Regions from separate parts of the Thermochromatium tepidum ATCC 43061 genome, predicted to be linked through region 1. Evidence: predicted binding sites of a transcription regulator. Region 1 holds the regulator's gene; each other region holds the start of a gene.
The links. The regulator sigma-54, encoded in region 1, starts transcription at its own class of promoters, with help from an activator protein. The targets are predictions, from matches to a motif close to TGGCANGNTNCNTGCTT.

Region 1 (6,675 bases):
GAAGACGCCGTGGATGGTCTTGCGCTCGGCCAGGGCCTGGGTGAGGAAATAGCGCAGATGGTTGATGAGTTCCTGATCGCCGAGCAGCGACCCGAGCAGGGGGGTCTGGGTTGAGCGGGCGCGCTCGCAGAAATCGGCCCCCGGTTCCAGTCCATCGCTGAAGATCACGGCGGCGGGCCGGTCGGCGAAGAGCTTGTCGAGCGCCTCGTCGTGGGCGGTGCGTCCAAGTGCCGCCAGGTAACGTTGTTCGGGGGGGCCGACGACCTGGAGTCGATTGGGGTGGATGAGGTTGAGCGAGCCGATCAGCGACTGCTCTGGGTCCACCCCGCGCAACGGACGAGGGGTCTGGGGTTCTGGGGTCAGCCAGCGCAGCTTGAGCTGGGCGCCGGTCTGGATGACGACGCTCTGGAGGCTGTCGATCATGCGAATCGGGCGGGTCGCATGGGTCTAGAAGGCGCTCAGGACGTGCAGGATCTCGGCAGGCGAGGTGGCTTCACGCAGTCGAGCGCGCACGTTCGGGTCGCTAAACAGGCTGGCTAGGTGTGCCAAAAGCCGCAGATGCTCCTCGTTGGCCAACTCGGGCACAAGCAGCGCGAAGGCCAGATCGACCGGCTCGCCATCTGCCGCGTCGTAATCGACGCCCCGGACGGTTTGCACGAAGGCACCGATCGCCTCGCCGACGTCCTTCATGCGCGCATGGGGCAGGGCGATGCCATGGCCGAGTCCGGTACTGCCCAGGCGCTCACGCTCGAGCAGATGCTCGAAGACGGTCTCGGGCTGGAGCCTGGGATGATCCCTGGCCAGGAGTTCGGCGAGGGTCTCGAGCAGACGCTTCTTGCTGGCGATCTCGAGACCGCATCCGATACGGGCTTCGTTGATCAGGTCAGGGCCGAACATGGCTCCAACTCCTGTTGACCGCCGACGCGCCCGCAGGTGGTCGGGGGTAATGGCTGATCCAACCAGGATGCTGCTGGCATTCGATGCTGGTCATAGATTGGGGTACCTCGGGCGGACGGGCGCACTTGGTGCCTGATCGCTCTGTCGTGTTCTCGATGTAAAGACACCTCAGGCGCCGGCGGCACCGGCCACCGAGGTGTGATGGGTGTTGCCTCCATCACCTCGGAAGACACGGCTTCCAAGGTACTGGAGAGGCCGATCTCATTCCGCTTCGGCCGTCTTGACGGCTCCGCCGCGGTGACTGCTCTTCTTCTCCTTGTAGCGGATGACCTGGCGATCGAGCTTGTCGACCAGGCTGTCGATGGCCGCATACATGTCCTCGTGCACAGAGTCGGCGAAGACCTTGCCGCCATTGACATGGAGTGTGGCCTCGGCCTTCTGCTCGAGCTTTTCGACGCTCAGGACGACATGGGCGTTGATGACGTGGTCGAAGTGGCGTGCCAGACGCTCGAATTTGCTGTCGACATAGGACTTCAGCGCATCGGTGACGTCGATGTGATGACCCGTCAGATTGATTTGCATCATTAAACTCCTTGATAAAGAATCAAACAGCCTGTTTAAGCCAGGCGTTTGCGCTCACTCGAGGCCGGGATACCCATAGCCTCACGGTATTTGGCGACTGTGAGGCGTGCGACGTCGATGCCCTGTCTTGCCAGTTCCTCAGCGATCTTGTTGTCGCTGAGAGGTCTGCGCGGGGATTCTCCCGCGATCAGCTTGCGGATCAGGGCGCGGATCGCCGTCGACGAGCACTCGCCGCCAGAGGTGGTATTGACGTGGGACGAGAAGAAATACTTGAGCTCGAATGTGCCTCGGGGTGTATGCATGTATTTTTGCGTGGTCACCCGTGAAATGGTCGACTCGTGCAGATTCAGGGCCTCGGCGATGTCGCGCAGCACCATGGGCCGCATCCCCACTTCGCCGTATTCGAGGAAGTCCTGCTGCATCTCCACGATCTTGGCGCCCACGCGCAGTACAGTTTCGTTGCGGCTTGCCAGGCTTTTGATGAACCAGCGCGCCTCCTGGAGGTGACTCTTGAGCGTCTGGCCATCGCTGCTCTGGTCGGCGCGGCGTACCAGGCGCGCATAGTCGGCGTTGACCCTGAGTCTGGGGGTGATGTCAGGGTTCAACTCGACCTGCCAGCGGCCATCCTTCTTACGCACAAAGATGTCGGGTACAACGTACTCCGAGGGCGTCTCTGCGAGCAAGCGGCCCGGCTTCGGGTTGAGCCGGCGGATGAGATCGAGCGCCTGGGTCAGGTCGTCCTCGGGCGCCTTGAGCAGGCGTGAGAGGGCCGTGACGTCGCCGCGCGGCAGATGTTCGAATCCGGCCTCGCACACGGCGATGGCCAGGTTGCGCCAGGGCGTTTCGGGCGACAGCTGGCGCAGCTGGATCAACAGGCACTCGCGCGGATTGCGCGCCCCGACGCCAGCTGGGTCGAGTGACTGGACGCGATGGATCTGGGTCTCGACTTCATCGGCGCCGATCGTGGGATCGGCGAGTGTGGCCACCAGTTCATCGACATCGGCGCGCAGATAGCCGTTGGCATCGATGGCGTCGACCACGGCCTGGGCGATCATGAAATCGCGCTCGCTCAAACGGCTGAGATTCAGCTGCCAGATCAAATGATCCCAGAGCGTCTGCGGACGTGAGCGGTTCGACAGTGGGTCCTGGTCTGTGTCATCCCTCATGCCGTGGGCCGTTGGCGGCAGGTAGCTGTCGAAGACGTCGGTCCATTGGGTATCGACCGGCAGCTCCTCCGGTATCTCATACGACTCGGCTTGTACCTCGCGTTCCAGGAGCCACTCGGACTCGGATGCGCTAGAACCGAAGGGATCATCTTCGAGCTGGGTCAGAGGGGAATCTTCCAGTGACTCCGCCTCGAGCGGTTCGGATTCCTCGCCTTCTTCAAGCATCAGATTGCTTTCGAGCGCCTCCTGGATCTCGCGCTGCAACTCGAGCGTTGACAGCTGCAGCAGTTTGATCGCTTGCTGCAACTGGGGCGTCATCGTGAGTTGCTGATTGAGTCGAAGCTGAAGGGATGGCTTCATCGATCGAGTTGGCGTCCGAACTGTGGTCTGTCTATTGCTGTTTAAGCCATCATGGGGTGTCCGTAATCTGAGTCTAGTCTACATGGAAAAATCGGCACCTAGATAGACATCGCGCACCCGCTGGTTGGCCAACAACTCGGCCGGTTCGCCGGCGGCGATCACGGTGCCGCTGCCGATGATGTAGCCATGGTCGCAGATGGCGAGCGTCTCGCGCACATTGTGATCGGTGATGAGTACCCCGATGGAGCGATCACGCAGATGGGTGACGATGGATTTGATGTCGCCGACGGCGATCGGATCGATACCAGCGAAGGGCTCGTCGAGCAGCATCACCCTGGGTTCAACCGCCAGGGCGCGGGCGATCTCCAGCCGGCGGCGCTCGCCACCCGAGAGGCTGAGGGCGAGCGAGTCGGCCACATGGGCGATGCCCAGGTCCTCGAGCAGACGCTCACCGCGTTCCTCGCGTTCGGCGCGCTTGAGATCGCGCCGCGTCTCGAGGATGGCCAGGATATTCTCGCGGGCAGTCAGCTTGCGAAAGACCGAGGGTTCCTGGGGTAGGTAACTCAGACCGGCGCGCGCCCGGGCGTGCATGGGCAGCCGGGTAAGGTCGCGCCCGTCGAGCAGGATGCGACCCTGGTCGGCATGGATCAGACCGACGATCAGATAAAAGCAGGTCGTCTTGCCGGCGCCGTTCGGCCCGAGCAGGCCCACGACCTTACCCGGCTCGACCTTGACACTGACATCCTGGAGCACCTGACGACTGCCGTAGCGCTTCATCAGGTGTTCGGCGCTCAGACCGCTCATGAGGCATCCGGGGTGATGGTGATCTTGACCCGACCTGCGCCGCCGGCACGGAAACGGGCCCTGGCCCGGTCGTAGAGGATGCGCTCCCCCGTGAGACGGTCCTCGCCCTGGATCAGCAGACCCTCACCGATCAGCACCAGCTCGTCCTTGTCAGCGTCGTATTCCATGCGCTTGGCAAACGCCCGGACCTCGCCCTGATCGTCGTCGAGCAATTGTTTGTAGCTGGCCGGCGTGCCGAGGGCGATGATCAGACGCGGGCGGCGGTCCTCGCGATGATAGACAGTGACATGGTCGGCGCGCAGCTGCATGCTGCCCTGTTCGACCTGGACCTGACCGACATAGATGCTGGTGTTGTCGGACTCGCGGACCTCGACCTCATCGGCCTCGATATAGATCGGCTGTTTGCTGTCGGTTTCGAGCGACCAGGCGTTTGCGCCCAGACCAAGACCGACCAGAAGGCCGAGTAGCGGCAGCCACTTGGAAAAGCTGGAGGACATGGGACGTCTCATGGTGCCGAACGGTGTTCGGGTTGGGGTGAGAGCCGGATGTGGGCACGACCTTGGAGGCTGACGCGCGAGTTGTCTTCCAGATACCAGAGCTTCATACCCTTGGCGGTGATCGAGTCGCCGTCGCTGTCGATGGTTACCGGACGATCGGTCTCGGCCAGCCCGGTCTGGCGCCAGATGACCATGGCTTCGGTCCGCAGATGGAGCGCTCGCCCTGTGGCATCCCCTTCACGATCGAGATGCACGTCCCCGATCAGATGCACCTGATCACCGCCGGCCCGCACCTGGCCCCGGCGTGCTCGGGCAAACCAGGGCGGTCCGTCGGGGCGATAGAGCACCAGGTGCGGCTCGTCGAGTTCAGAGAGATCCTCGTCGGCATAATGGCGCAGTTGCTTGGCGCTCAGACGCCGGCTCGGGCGGCCTGTGGCGTCGGTCTCCAGGGCCGAGAGCTGCTGGACGATAGCGTCCGGGCGTCGCTCGCGCGGCGGGCGCACCGCATCGTCCTCGTGCAGCGAGCGCCACTGCCACCAGGCCGCGAGTCCCAAGAGCGCGAAGCCGGCCCCAAGCAGCCATGGGCGACGCGCCCCAGACCGACGCTCGGCGAATTGGATCATGCGTAGGAGGCCAGCAAGGGGGCGAGCCGGCCTTGGGCGTCGAGGATGAGCTCGCAGACCTCGCGCGCCGCACCGCGTCCGCCGGGCGCCGTGGTGCGCCAGTGGGCCAGCTCGCGCACACGGGGATCGGCATCCGCGACCGCGATCGCCAATCCTACCCGGCGCATTACCGGCAGGTCGATGACGTCATCGCCGACATAGGCGATCTGGTCGTCGCTGAGCCCGTGACGCTGTTTGATCTGTTCGTAGGCTGGGAGTTTGTGGCGATAGCCCTGGAAGATGTCGGAGACACCGAGGCTCTCCATGCGCATCCGGACCACATTGGAGGTGCGCCCCGTGATCACGGCCAGGTGGACCCCGGACTCCTGAAGCAGGACCATGCCGTGACCGTCGCGCGCATTGAATGCCTTGTATTCCTGGCCATCGTCGCCGAGATAGAGGCTGCCGTCGGTGAGTACGCCATCGACGTCGAAGATGACCAACCGGATGCGAGAGGCGCGTTCTCGAAGCTCTGTCATGGTCGTGATGCCTGCGTCCAGGGTGGGAGGCTTGCCTTGTAGCCGCTTCGCGCGCTGGGGTCAATACGAGTTCATTGGGTCAAGGCTCAGACGACTCCAGCCCGCAGCAGGTCATGCATATTGAGTGCCCCGATCAGCCGTCCCTCGGCATCGACCACCAGCAAACCATTGATGGCACGCGACTCCATGAGCTGCACCGCCTCGACGGCCAGCGCACCCGATTGGATGGTGGTGCACTGACGGGTCATGACGGTGTCGATGGATGTGTGATGGACGTCAATGCCGCGATCGAGCGCACGGCGCAGGTCGCCGTCGGTGAAGATGCCGACCAGGGCACCCCCTTGGTCCAGGACGGCTGTCATCCCGAGCCCCTTGCGCGACATCTCTTCCAGGGCCTTGAGCAAGGGGGTGCCGAGCTCGACCCGGGGCAGGCGCTCATCCCGGTGCATGATGTCATCGACATGGAGCAGCAGCCGTCGCCCAAGCTGTCCGCCTGGGTGGGAGCGGGCGAAGTCCTCGGCAGTGAACCCTCGGCTCTCCAGGAGCGCGATGGCCAGGGCATCACCCATGGCCAGGGCCGCCGTGGTGCTGGATGTCGGTGCCAGACCGAGCGGACAGGCCTCTGTGGCGACGCTGATGTCGAGATGGATATCGGCGGCGCGCGCCAGGGTCGATTCACATCGCCCGGTCATGGCGATCAGGGGGACGCCAAGCCGTTTGAGGATGGGCAAGAGGGTCAACAGCTCCTGGGTCTCGCCCGAGTAGGAGATGGCCAGTACCACGTCGCGCGGCGTGATCATACCCAGATCGCCATGGCTGGCCTCGCCGGGATGGACGAAGAAGGCTGGGGTCCCGGTGCTGGCCAGGGTGGCGGCGATCTTGCCGCCGATGTGGCCGGACTTGCCCATGCCGAGCACCACGATCCGCCCGTCGCAGGCGAGCATCTGGGCACAGGCGCGGACGAAGACCGAGTCGATGCGTGCAGCCAGGGCGGCTACGGCCTCGGCCTCGGTCTCGATCACGGCACGTCCGAGGCGCGCGATCTGCTCGGCCTCACTCGGTGAGAGCACAGCTGGCGTCGTGCCGAGTCGTCGTCGTTCAGTCATGTCGATCGATCCGCTGTCTGGAGCAACATTCGGCGCAAACAATAACACGTCTGAGCCCTGGATCAGACGTCAGGCCCGCCACACCAGAGGCCTTAGCGCCACTCCAGCCATCGCATCCAGGT
Region 2 (6,675 bases), 460 kb from region 1:
CTGACCTGACTCATTACGCAACACAAAAAACCCTTCACCATTGATCGCCAGATCCAGTGTGTTTCCAGTCAGCTGAATACTTCCCTGCGAAAACTGTTGAGTGACGGCTGCCAAACGGACACCCACGGCTGCTTGATTGACACAGGTACCAAAGGATGACGCATAAATATCGGCAAACTCGGCACGTGATTTTTTGAAACCAATGGTCGACGAGTTGGCGATATTGTTACCCGTAACCTCAAGATCCTTGGCGGCTGCACGCAGACCGCTCAAGCCGATACTGAAAGACATGATGTCATCTCCTGGAAAAGCTCAAACAATTATCGCCTCATCAACTGACACGCAGGACATCCGAAAACGAAACTGTCCCGATCCCCTGAACGCTGAGGGTCAATCCTGTATCCGAGCTCTCGGCCGAAACACTCCTGACTTGGCCATTGAGATAAGGGGTCAAGGCCTCAGTCACACCGTTGATCTGTGCACTGACCCTGAATTCATACTGGCCGGCTGGGGCTTTAGAACCATTGGCTAGCTTGCCATCCCAATTAAACTCTTGAAGACCAGAATTCAATGTGCCCAAATCCAGAGTACGGACCAGCTGACCACTCGCATTGTAGATATCGACCCTTGTCTGAGTCGCAGAACTCGATAGCTCTACCGCACCGCTTACGCCCTGTCCCTCAGATAACTCCATCTTGTTAGATGGAACTAGCACACTTTTACCTACCAATGAGGCCGCTTCTAAAGCCTGGCCCTGCAATAGTGTCTGTGACAGAGACTTGAATGAACTCGTCAGATCCTGAATACCAGTCAGGGTCGAAAACTGGGCCATCTGTGCAACGAAGTCCTCGTTTTTGACTGGATTGGTCGGGTCTTGGGTCGTTAGCTGGGTAGTCAAAAGCCTGAGAAAATCTTCTTGACCAAGTTCATTATCACCTTGAACGCTCGATTTTGGCGAATAGGCAGTCAAGCCGAGTCCGCTCAAATAATCAGTACTCACTTCTGTCATGATGGCCGCTCCTAAAAAAATACAGATCAATGCGGAATCAGCTCTGACCCACCTGCAGGGTCCGCTGTAACAGGGCGCGCGTGGTCGTCAGTACCTCGACATTGGCCTCGTAGCTGCGCGAGGCCGACATCATGTTGGCCATCTCCTCGACGACATTGATCGCCGGTCGAAACACATAGCCATCTTTATTGGCATGTGGATGATTGGGTTCATAAGTTGGAATCGGTTCACACTCGCTATCGACGATTCCTGCGACCCGCACCGGCATGGCAACACCATTCGGATCCTCCTGATCGATCACAGTCTGAAAGAGCACCTGCTTGCCACGATAGGTCGCCTCCGGGCTCGAGGCCGTTGTCGAGGCATTTGCCATGTTAGAGGCCACGGTATTGAGCCGTACCGACTGGGCCGTCAGCGCAGAGGCCGAGGTATTGAAGATACGAAACAGATCGCTCATGGCATCACTCTTTACTTAGGGCCTTGCGTAGACTCGCGACCCGGCGATCGAGAAATTCAAGCGTGCTTTGATAATGCACGGTGTTCTCAGCGAAGGCCGCGCGCTCGAGTTGTGGATCAACGGTATTGCCATCCAATGACGGCTGAGCCGGGATACGATAGAGCAGCTCGGGCTTCAGTGCCTTGGATTTATCGATCTCATTCGTCAAATGATTGGGTTGGGTTCGCGTCAGTTTTAGACGATTGGTCATCCCCTCGACCTCGGCCAGCACCTCGGTGAAATGAAAGTCACGCGCCTTGTAATTCGGCGTATCAACGTTGGCGAGATTGGAGGCTAGAAGCTCGGCACGACGGGCCTTAATGAGCACCGCCGAGGGCAGGACTCCAAAGGCTTTGTCGAGCGAGAGACTCATGGTTTCGGCATCCGCAACTCAGGTTGCTTGATAAAATGCAACCGACATGCCAGCCGATTGGAGAACCCTTCTTCACGGGCTTCACTTGGCGTGTGGAAATGACACCCTTCCCTGAGCCAGGCCAACGCAAGGCGTCAGGCGCGACGGCGCAGCAGACTGCCTTGCGGGGTGCGGACAATCTCGAAGGCGTCGGTATAGGAACTCACTGACTCGGAGGCGCCGACAAAGAGATAGCCACCGGGGTCCATCTGGCGGGCCAGTGCGTCAAAGATCCGACGTTTGGTGTCGGCGGAGAAATAGATCAGGACATTACGACAGAAGATGATCTCGAACTTGCCGAGCGCGGCGAAGGAATCCATGAGATTGAGCTTCTGGAAACGGACCCGGCGCTGGATCTCGGGCTTGATCCGATGGCCGTTCTCGACCGTGTCGAAGTATTTCTGACGCCGCTCGGGCGTCAGACCGCGCACGATACTCAGGCCGTCATAGACACCGTTGCGTGCCTCAGCCAGAACGCTCTCGGACAGATCCGTGGCCAGGATACTGACCGGCGAGGACTTGGGCGGAAAGCTCGCCTCCCACTCGGCGACCACCATGGCGATGCTGTAGGGCTCCTGACCGCTGGAGCAGGCCGCCGACCAGATGCGGATGGGTTTCTTGCGCGCCTCCAGTTCCGGCAACAGTGTGTGGCGCAGGATCTCAAACGGATAACCGTCCCGAAACCAGGAGGTCTCGTTGGTGGTCATGGCGTCGATGACGCGCGACTTGAGCGTCGGATCGCCAGACTGGCGCAATGCCCGCAATAGATCCTCGACCTTGCTGTACCCGAACTCACCGAGCAGACGCGACAGCCGGCTGGCGACGAGATACTGACGATTCTCGCCCAGCACCAGGCCGCAGCAGTCCGACAAGAAGCGAGCGAATTCGGCGTAATCCTGCGCGTCAATCACACATGGCCCCCATCATCAGGAATGACGCGCATATTTGAGCACGGTCGCGCCCAGCTCGTCCGGATCAAACTTGGCCAGGAAGTCATTGGCACCAGCACGCTTGACCATATCAATATTGAACTGACCGCTCAGTGAGGAATGCAGAATGACGCACAGATCCTTGAGCTTGGCATTTTCGCGGATCTTGCGGGTCAGGGTATAGCCGTCCATGCGCGGCATCTCGATGTCAGTGATCACCAGCTCGATCGAGTCTTTGACCCGGTCGGCGGCGGCCAGCTCCTCCAGATATTCGAGTGCCGCCTTGCCGTCGGCGCGGCTCTCGGTTCGAAATCCCAGCTCGCTGATCGAGCGCTCGATCTGCTTGCGCGCCACGAGTGAGTCATCCACGATCAGGATGTGTCTGTCATGCGGCACTTGCTTGGCCAGGGTCTGGATCTCGCCTGAGACATCGAGGTTCAGGTTGTTGATCTGCGCAAAGACCCGCTCGACGTCGATGATCTCGACCAGATGGCCATCCACCTCGGTGACGGCGACCAGATAGCTCTCACGCTCGGTGCCGCGCGGCGGCGGTTTGATCGTCTCCCAATTGAGATTGACGATACGGTCGACCGCCGAGACCCAGAATCCCTGCACCGAGCGGTTAAACTCGGTCACAATCACCTTGGCGTCGTTGTTTTGATCGACCGGCATGGGATCAAAGCCGATGGCACGCGCCAGATCGATCACCGAGACCGTGCGCCCGCGGATGTTGGCCACGCCGCAGACCATGGGGCTGGAGCCTGGAAGATGCCTCAGGGTCGGCTTGGCGATGACCTCCCGGACCTTGAAGACGTTGATGCCGAAGATCTGCTGACCACCGAGATAAAACAGCAATAGCTCCATGCGGTTCTGCCCGACCAGGCGGGTCCGCTGATCGATGTCATCGATAAATTGGCTCATCTCAACCACACCCTCTTGATTGTCACACGACAAGATCTCGTCCAGGCGCACTGGTGGCCAGTGTAGCAGTCAGGGAGCGGCTCGACGTACCCTGAACGGTAACCCTTTGTCCGCCAAGCGACCAGATCGAGGCGGCGCATTTCATGCATGATTTCAGTCAAATATGCCATGCGAGGAGTCGAAATCATGACAGCGACAACGCTCAGGACGACCAAACACTCAAATCCGACACGGGTGCACCTACCGTGCCTACTCGGGTACGCGCTGCTCGCCGCTGGATTCTGCCAGCCGACACTGGCCTCCGAGAGCGAATCCATCACGCGCATCCTAAACACGGCACGTCAATTTGCTGCGACCATGATCAAGGCGGCAGACGGTCAGGAGGTTGAGATCGAGATCGGCCAACTCGACAGCCGCTTGCAACTGACACGCTGTGCCCATCCACCGACTGCCCAGTTCGCCCCAGGGGCGCGCACCGAAGGCCAGACCACCATCAACGTCCGCTGTTCCGATCCCGTGAGCTGGTCGGTGTTCATCCCAGCACGGATCGAACGCCATGCCGAGGTCTTAGTCGTCGACCGCCCGATCGCGCGCCAGCAGGTGATTCAGCCCGAGGACATTCGCCTGGAGCGTCAAGCGGTCTCGGGACTCACCAATGGTTATTTCACCGAACCTGAGGCCGTGGTTGGGATGACCTCGCGCCGGCACCTGGTTCCCGGTCAGGTGCTCACCAGCGCCCATGTCACCCAGCGACGAGTCGTCAAACGTGGCCAGGAGGTGACGCTCTTCTCGGCGCGTCCCGGCCTAGTCGTGCGCATGAAGGGCATTGCCCTGGAAGACGGCGGCGAGGGCGCGCGCATCCGGGTGCGCAACAGCTCATCGAAACGTGTCGTCGAGGGCTATGTCGAGCCTTCCGGCGCAGTACGTGTCGGTTTATGATGGCACATGAGCGCCTCCGAACGACAACAAAGACACCGCCATGCACTACAGTTTTCCGCCCAATCGCCGATATTCATAGGCGTGTCCCAATCGACCCAGGATCCAGCCCATGGATATCAAGCTTCCTATTGGAAACAACCTGCGTACCGACGGACCGTCCGCCGGGAGCAAGCCGCGCGGTAGCACCCCCTCGGCGTCGGAACCGACCTTGACCAGTCCCAAGGGCGCGGTGGGCGAATCCGTGACACTCACCGAGACCGCCAAGACCCTGAGCGCCGTGCGCGGTGGCGCCCAGGATCCGCCCTTCAACAGTGTGCGCGTCGCCGAGATCAAAGCAGCCCTCGCCGAGGGGCGCTACGAGATCGACAGCCAGCGTCTGGCCCGGCGGATGCTCGAGTTCGAGGGGGCTTTCGCTTGAGCACCCAGGATACGCCCGCTCCAGGCGCGCACGCGGATGATCCAAAGGACTTCGCCGTCTCGCTGGATCGCGCCCTCGAGTGCATGCGCCGTCTTGAGGAACTGATGCTGGAGGAACTGCAGGCGATCGAGTCCAGGGATCCCGATCATCTCCAGCGGGTCGTCGATTCGAAGCGAGAGATCTTGGTTCGTCTGGAGAACGAGACCGTCCAGCAGAAATACTGGGTCGAGGCCGCTGGCTTTGGCTTCACACCCGCAGGTATCGAGCAATTCCTCCAGAAGCACGACCAGGCCGGCCAGCTTGGGGCACGCTGGTCGACCCTGCTCGAACACACCCGCCGTTGTAACCGACTCAACGCCGAGAATGCGCGTCTGATCGAACGTGACCAGCGGCGCGTGGCCATGATGCTACATCTGCTCAAGGGCGAGGACGCCAGTACAACCACCTATGATCCACGGGGCCGGACCGCTACGGGTGGTCGGCGCGGACGCACCCTCAGTCAGGCATGAGAGACTCGGGGTGCCCATGAGCGAACCCCTTGGCCTCCAGCCGTCCGGTGTCGCTGCAACCGCCACGGTTATCGGTAGGCGAGTGCAGTCCGCTGTTGCAAGCGAACTGATCGCCCGACTCCAGGTTGGGATGCAGGTCGAGCTCATTCCAACCCGATCCCTCGGCCCAGACCTGATCGAAGCGCAATTGCGTCCGCTCGTGGGATCGGCGACCTGGACCAATGACGTCCGTGTGCAATTGACCGCCGCCCTGCCGGCGAAGGCGCTCCAGGCCACCAGCGGCGAAGGGACGGCGGCCGGTACACCGCCACCCCTGCGCGCCGAGGTCGTCGCCACGGGTTCGACGCTCATCCTGAAGCTCCTTCCACCGGCGGATCGTTCGGTACCCACAACAGGTTCGAACCCAACGGCCTTGGCCGGCTCGCGTGAATGGCTCAGGCAGCAGTTCAGGCAGTACTGGCCCGAATCCCGTCCGCTTGCCGCCACCCTGGAGAACATCAAAGCCCAACTGGCAAGAGCGATCGGGCCCGATCAGGCTGTGGTTCCAAAGCCCTTGATGCCGCCGGCACCGCCACCCGAGGAGACGACGGGCCCCATTCAGATCCAGCATGCCGTTACCACCTTGATTGACCACCTGGTCAGCGCCACCGATCTTACCGACCCCGAACGACTGTTGACCGCCGTCAGTCGCTCCGGACTCTGGCTGGAGGCGTTGCTGGCACGGACCGCGATGGATCCGGCCTGGTCGAGCGAGCTAAAGCTGGATCTCAAGGCCCAGTTGCTCATGCTCGCCCAGCGTCTGCGTGTCCAGACAGTGACTCCACCGAGCGCGTCACCCACGAGTCATCCAGCCGGCGAACAGCGAGCCAACGCGCCACCTCCTACCCCACAGCCACGCCCCCAACCCGGTGTACGGCCTGAGCCCGCAGGTGCCTCAACCGGAAACACGCCTTCAAGCCCCGAGGGAACACCCAGGCCACACGGAACACGCATACGCGACCTGGATGCCCCGGATTCAGGACCACCGTCCAACCCCGACAGC
Region 3 (6,675 bases), 140 kb from region 1:
TAGCCCCGGATAGCGGCCCTTTACCTGACGCAGCAGTTCTAGCCCATCGATCCCCGGCATCCGGATGTCGGTGAGGATCACATCGGGCTGCTCGCGCTGGAGCGATTCGAGGATACCAACCCCATCGGAGAAGCAGGTCACCTGCATCCCGGCCTTGCGCAGGGCACGGTCGAGCACCCAGCGAATCGAGCGGTCGTCGTCGATGACCCAGACATGCGGCACCCTAGTCACAGCTCGGCTCCAAGGGTAGGTAGACATGAAAGACGGTATCGCCCGGGCGGCTCTCACACGCGATCAGGCCGCCATGCTGATGGATGAGCTCCTGGGCGATCGAGAGCCCAAGCCCGGTCCCGTCCGGGCGGCCTGAGACCATGGGATAGAAGATGCGGCTGCAGATCTCGTCGGGGATGCCCGGTCCATTGTCCCGGACCTGCACCTGGAGCACCAATTTGTGACGGCGGCTGCCGATGGTAAATTGGCGCAATACCCGCGTCTTGAATTGCAGACAGCCGTGCGGACCGGCGGCGGTGGCCGCGTTGCGCGCCAGGTTGAGCAGCGCCTGGATCAAACGATCACGATCGGCGTTGAGATCCGGGAGACTCGGGTCATAGTCGCGCTGGACCAATGGGCCTTGGGGCGACTCGGCCAGGATGAGTGTTCGCACATGTTCCAGCACGTCATGGATGTTCACCAGCGCGCGGCGCGGCGGCAGGTGATGCGGACCAATCATGCGGTCCATCAGCGCCTGGAGGCGGTCGGCCTCGTCGATGATGATGCGGGTGTATTCGCGCAAGGCGGCCTCCGGCAGTTCGCGTTCCAGGAGCTGGGCGGCGCCGCGCAGCCCACCGAGCGGGTTCTTGATCTCATGGGCCAGACCGCGCAGCAAGGCCCGAGTCGCCTGATGTTGTGACAGCAGCTGTTCCTCGCGCGTAATCCGAAGCTGACGGTCGACCTGATAGAGCTCGACCAGCAACTCCTGTTCTGCCTCCACAGGGTGTAAGGGTAGGACGGTGTAGTTCACCGTTTTGGTGCGTCCGTCGCCGATCAAGAGGTTGATCTCGCGCTCGGTGAAGGGATGACCGGAGGCTAACGCCTTGCTCAGACGCTCCTCGATGTCTGCGTCCGGACAGGGCAGCAGACGCGCGGCCGGCTCCCCCAGCAGATGACGCGCACTGACCTCAAACAGAACCTCGGCGGACGGATTGAGATAGGTAAGACGCAATTCGGCGTCGAACAGCATCACGGACGTGCTAAGATGATCGAGGATCCGGCGCTCGAGCGTCGGCTTGGTCGCATGAGTCGTCATCCATTGGATCCCGAATCGTGATTGGCCGCACCGACCACTTCTGGCGGAGCGACCGTTGTTGACGAGACAAGCAAATACGGCACCAGTCTTGGATCCAGGCGCACATGACCGTCATGAACACGGAACCCACTGATCAGGGGAGTTGACCAGGCGCCCTGGGTTCGCTGACTCGGAAGGTGGTGGGGGCGGACTGGGCGACGCTCCGATCGTCGGCCCCGCGGATCTGGAGCTGAAGCCTGTGTGTCCCGGCACCGAGCCCCGTCAGCCTGAACTGGGTCTGGGTCGCCTCGACCGGTAGAGCCTGGTCATCGACCAACAGCAACAGACGGTGGCCCTCGATCAGGGCTGGATCGAGTCGCAGGCTCAGCGGTATACCGGATTCAGACAGGGTCGTCTGCTCGCCTGGGGCGAGGATTTCAAGCGCGGTATAGGGTCCGAGATAGGGCTCGTCGGGCGAGCTTGGACCCAATTGGGCGGGCTTGGCCTCAGTGACACTGCCAGATTCCACATTGAGTCGATCGGCGTTCGATACCCGACGATCGGAATAATAGACTTTACCCTCGGTATCGAGCCAACGGTAGACCGCGGCGCTGGAAGGCGCGCAAAACAATAGCAAGACTAGGATCGGCGCGGCGTTGAGCATGGTCCGTAAAGATTAGCCCAAGCGTGCCGATCCGAACAGCCCCCCTTATTTGGAGAGATTTAGAGGCTGTAGTACATATCGAACTCGACCGGATGGGTCGTCATCCGAACGCGCGTGACCTCCTTCATCTTGAGATCGATATAGGCGTCGATCAGGTCATCGCTGAACACACCGCCCGCGGTCAGGAAGTCGCGATCCCGGTCGAGGGCCTCCAGCGCCATGTCGAGCGAGTGACAGACGGTCGGGATCGACTTGGCCTCCTCGGGCGGCAGGTCATAGAGATCCTTGTCCAGGGCATCGCCCGGATGGATCTTGTTCTGGATGCCGTCGAGACCGGCCATCATCATGGCCGAGAAGGCCAGATAGGGGTTGCCGGTCGCATCCGGGAAGCGCACCTCGATACGCCGTGCCTTGGGGCTGGAGACGTGCGGAATGCGGATCGAGGCCGAGCGGTTGCGCGCCGAGTAGGCGAGCATGACCGGCGCCTCGAAGCCAGGCACCAGACGCTTGTAAGAATTGGTCGAGGCATTGGTGATGGCGTTGAGCGCGCGCGCATGCTTGATGATGCCGCCGATGTAATAGAGCGCCAGATCGGACAGGCCGCCGTACTTGTCGCCGGCAAACAGGTTCTGGCCGTCCTTGGAGAGCGACTGATGGACGTGCATGCCGTTCCCGTTGTCGCCGACCAGCGGCTTGGGCATGAAGGTCGCGGTCTTGCCATAGGCCTGGGCGACGTTCTGCACCACGTATTTGAGGATCTGGGTCCAGTCGGCGCGCTTGACCAGGGGGGCGAACTTGGTGCCGATCTCGCACTGACCGGCGGTAGCGACCTCGTGGTGGTGGACCTCGACCGGTACGCCCATCTCTTCCAGCGTCAGACACATGGCCGCGCGGATATCGTTCAAGGAATCGACCGGGGGTACCGGGAAATAGCCGCCCTTCACGCTCGGGCGATGGCCCATGTTGCCGTCGGGGAAGACCCGCTCCGAGTTCCAGCCGGCCTCTTCGGAATCGACCTTGTAGAAGGCGCCACTCATGTCGGCACCCCAGCGGACATCGTCGAGGATGAAGAACTCAGGCTCTGGACCGAAGAAGGCCGCATCGGCGATGCCGGTCGATTTGAGATAGGCCTCGGCGCGCTTGGCCAGCGAGCGGGGATCGCGCTCGTAGCCCTGCATGGTATCGGGCTCGAGCACATCGCAGCGGAGGATCAGGGTCGCCTCGTCGGCGAAGGGGTCCATGACCGCGGTCTCGGCCTCGGGCATCAGGACCATGTCGGAGGACTCGATGCCCTTCCAGCCGGCGATCGAGGAACCATCGAACATCTTGCCGTCCTTGAGCAAATCCTCATCGACAATGTGGGCCGGCACGGAGACGTGCTGCTCCTTGCCACGAGTATCGGTGAAGCGAAAATCGACAAATTTCACTTCGTTTTCTTTGATCATCTTGATGACATCGGTCATTCGAATTGTCTCCGCTACTTAGGATATCCACGAACAGTCTGGCCAGCCAAAGCGATACGATCCTGACCTGGCGCGGGAGCCTAGCAGGTTGCGGCGCGCGTCGCACGAATTCGGTCGTTCTGAGTGAAGATGGACGGTGGAATCGATCCTCCGACCAGACGGGCCTACCCTGGCCTCGCCGCCATTATGCAAGGAACAAACCAAAAAAGTCAGTTGACCTCGGGTGCTGGTTAGATGCCCCGGGTCGCGTCATGAAGCGCTTAGGGTTCAAGGGAAAGGCTACAAGACACCCTCTGCCTCTCGAAAAGGGCCGGGTGAGTGGAATAAGCGCTTGATTTCACTCGCCCGCTCAGCCTAACCCCTTCACCCGCCCGCGAGGAGGAGGGGATCGAATCCGAGTTCCTTGGCGTTCGAGAGCGGTTTGATGGGACGCATTTGGCCGCAGCCAGGGTTGGGCTCAACCCGGTGGCCGCGCGAACCAAATGCACCCAAATAGACGGATTCAGGCATTTTTGCACCAAAAGAGTGCGGACCAGGGCCCCAACCCAGGCCTTGACATCCTCCCCGGCCAGAAGGCCGGAGATTTCTACGGCGCTCAGGCGCGGCATTGAGCCGCTCCTGAGTCGCTTCGGCGGGTTCCTGCTGCTGGCGGCCCTACTGCACCGCTCACTTCACAGGCGAACCGGGCGTGTCCCGCCCTTAGTACATTGATTGCGCCGACCACATCGGCGTTTTCTTCGAACCCGCATTCCACGCACTCGAACCGGGCTTGCGTCTGGCGGTTGTCCGCCGATACATGGCCGCAGCACGGGCAGGTGCGGCTCGTGTTCTGCGGCGGCACGACGATGAGATAGCCACCGTTCCACGCCAGCTTGTAGTCCAACTGGCGGCGGAACTCGAACCAGCCTTGGTCGAGGATGGCCTTGTTCAGGCCGGACTTGGCCCGAACGTTTCTTCCCGGCGCATCTGCTGTGCCTGCCGCCGACTTGGACATGTTCCGCACCTGCAAATCCTCGATACACACCATCGCGTGGTTTTTACTGATCGCGGTTGAGGTCTTGTGCAGGAAATCGCGGCGGGCGTTGCTGATGCGGGAGTGAATCTTCTGGACGCGGGCTTTCGCCTTCTTCCAGTTGTTGCTGAACTTCACCTTGCGGCTCATGGCCTGCTGCGCTTTACGCAGGGAAACCTCATACCGCTTGAAACTATTGAGGGGTGCGTAGAACGTGCCATCGCTGAGCGTGGCGAACCGGGCAATACCCATATCGATGCCGACCGCGCCGCCGTGCGGGATGGGCTGCTCGACCTCGCGCTCGGTCTGAATGGAAACGAACCACTTACCACAGGACTGGCTCACGGTGACATTTTTCACCGTGCCCAGCACCTCCCGGCTATTGCGATAGCGCAGCCAGCCCAGCTTGGGCAGAAAGATACGGCCATTGCCCTGATCGAGCTTGATCTGTTTCGGATCGGGGTAGCGGAAGCTGTCGCGCCGGCCTTTCTTCTTGAAGCGAGGAAAGTCGGCCCGCCTGGCGAAGAAGTTGCTGTAGGCCCGCTCCAAATCCTTGAGCGCCTGTTGCAGCGGGTGAATCGGTGCATCGGCCAGCCAAGCCGTCTCTGCGCTATTTCGCCACTCGGTGAGCAGCTTGCACAAACCCGCATAGCCGAACTTCTTCTCGCCACGCTCGTAGCGCTCCTTCTGCAACGCCAAGGCCTTGTTGAACACGAACCGGCTCGCGCCCGCGAATCGGCGCATCTGCCGCGCCTGTTGGCCGTTGGGCATCAATTCATACTTGAAGGCTTGAAGTCGTTGCATAGGCAATATTAGGGTCGCCATCTTACTTCGCCTCATCCTGCGGCGGTGCGCCGATCGCCATCGTGCGCCAGTACATCGAACAGCAGCAGACACCACACTGAAACCGAAAGGCAAGGACGGCTCCGCCGTCCGCGCTCTTTCCCCGCCCTGAACGGCGGGGCTTGTCGCGCACCGGGTCATCCGAAATATACGCGGACCCTGCCAAACGCCGGGTCTTCTTTGAGCGCTGCCGTCAATTCAGCGCCCAGTCGCTCGGGGTCAGCCCCAGCACGCCGACAGGCTAGGAGCGGAAAGAAGACCTCGACCTCGATGCGTCCGCCGAGATAATGCAACAGGACACGCTCGCGCTCATTGGCGGCCGGGATCCCTGACCAACATGAGGCAAGTCGTGCCAGGGCCTCGGCGCGCAGTGGGAGGGGTGTGACATCCCGATTGTCTGCATCGTCCTCGGGATCGATATGGACGGTCACATCGACTATGTCCGAGATCTCGCGCTTGAGGCGCTGCTCGACCAGGACGCTGATCATGTGCCCCTCGGAGACGCTGATATCCGGATCGACCAGTACATGGACGTCCGCCGAGACCTGGCCACCGAGCCGGCGCGTTCGCAACATGTGGATATCGCGCACGCCGCCGACCGAGCAGATGGTCTGCGCCACGGTCTCGATGCGCTCGGATTCCAGACCCGTGTCCACCAGCTCGTGGACCGCGCCCCAGCCCAACCCCCAGGCAATGTGGGCGATCATCAGCGCAACGATGATGGCGGCGATGGCATCCAGATAGGTCAAACCGGCCATGGTCCCGATGATGCCGATCAGGACCACGATCGATGAGATGGCGTCACTGCGATGATGCCAGGCATTGGCGCGCAACAGATCCGAGTTGACCCGCCTCGCATGGCCGAGCGTCCACCAGTAGAGCCACTCCTTGAGGCCGATCGAGAGCAGGGTGGCACCGAGCGCCAGGGCGCCGGGTTGTAACAGAGACTCCGGCTTGAACAGTCTTTGGATTGCATCCCAGCCGATGCCGACGGCGACCAGCAACAGCAAAATCCCCAGGGCCAAGGTCGCGACGGTCTCATAACGGGCATGGCCGTAGGGGTGATCCTGGTCTGGCTGCTGACTGGCATGATGCCCGGCGACATAGACCAATAGGTCCGAGAGCAGGTCCGAGAGCGAATGGATGCCATCGGCCACCAGGGCCTGTGAGTGGCCCAGGATCCCGACAAGGATCTTGACCGCCGACAGGATGAGATTGAGAACGGCGCCGACGATCGAGGTGCGCGAGATCGCTTGACGGCGTTCGAGCATGGCAGCTGAGGGGATGTTCATGAGACTAGACATCCTGATCGATGACGGTTGGCTTCGGAGGCGCAAGTATATGCCCCCGGTGTCCAATGTCCCTACAGGCGCCCTCGGCGGACGGACGCGACCGCGCGTGCCGATCG

Region 2: the regulator sigma-54 is predicted to act here: its motif matches at 3,900-3,916, upstream of flgA (flagellar basal body P-ring formation chaperone FlgA).
Region 3: the regulator sigma-54 is predicted to act here: its motif matches at 3,599-3,615, upstream of glnA (glutamate--ammonia ligase).

The regions. Positions count from the first base shown of each region.
Region 1 is NZ_CP039268.1:2,325,333-2,332,007, reverse strand. It holds gene hprK (HPr(Ser) kinase/phosphatase) at 1-423, opposite strand, end outside; gene E6P07_RS10735 (PTS sugar transporter subunit IIA) at 448-897, opposite strand; gene hpf (ribosome hibernation-promoting factor, HPF/YfiA family) at 1,159-1,479, opposite strand; gene E6P07_RS10725 (RNA polymerase factor sigma-54) at 1,515-3,005, opposite strand; gene lptB (LPS export ABC transporter ATP-binding protein) at 3,084-3,809, opposite strand; gene lptA (lipopolysaccharide transport periplasmic protein LptA) at 3,806-4,306, opposite strand; gene lptC (LPS export ABC transporter periplasmic protein LptC) at 4,315-4,929, opposite strand; gene kdsC (3-deoxy-manno-octulosonate-8-phosphatase KdsC) at 4,926-5,447, opposite strand; gene E6P07_RS10700 (KpsF/GutQ family sugar-phosphate isomerase) at 5,534-6,553, opposite strand.
Region 2 is NZ_CP039268.1:1,862,781-1,869,455, forward strand. It holds gene flgE (flagellar hook protein FlgE) at 1-291, opposite strand, end outside; gene E6P07_RS08430 (flagellar hook assembly protein FlgD) at 332-1,009, opposite strand; gene flgC (flagellar basal body rod protein FlgC) at 1,047-1,466, opposite strand; gene flgB (flagellar basal body rod protein FlgB) at 1,471-1,878, opposite strand; gene E6P07_RS08445 (CheR family methyltransferase) at 2,013-2,828, opposite strand; gene E6P07_RS08450 (chemotaxis protein) at 2,844-3,767, opposite strand; gene flgA (flagellar basal body P-ring formation chaperone FlgA) at 3,954-4,706, shown strand; gene flgM (flagellar biosynthesis anti-sigma factor FlgM) at 4,816-5,124, shown strand; gene E6P07_RS08465 (flagella synthesis protein FlgN) at 5,121-5,633, shown strand; gene fliK (flagellar hook-length control protein FliK) at 5,650-6,675, shown strand, end outside.
Region 3 is NZ_CP039268.1:2,184,699-2,191,373, reverse strand. It holds gene ntrC (nitrogen regulation protein NR(I)) at 1-231, opposite strand, end outside; gene glnL (nitrogen regulation protein NR(II)) at 224-1,306, opposite strand; gene E6P07_RS10060 (DUF4124 domain-containing protein) at 1,440-1,949, opposite strand; gene glnA (glutamate--ammonia ligase) at 2,009-3,412, opposite strand; gene E6P07_RS10050 (RNA-guided endonuclease InsQ/TnpB family protein) at 4,008-5,228, opposite strand; partial or broken gene E6P07_RS10045 (IS200/IS605 family transposase) at 5,234-5,329, shown strand; gene E6P07_RS10040 (cation diffusion facilitator family transporter) at 5,405-6,559, opposite strand.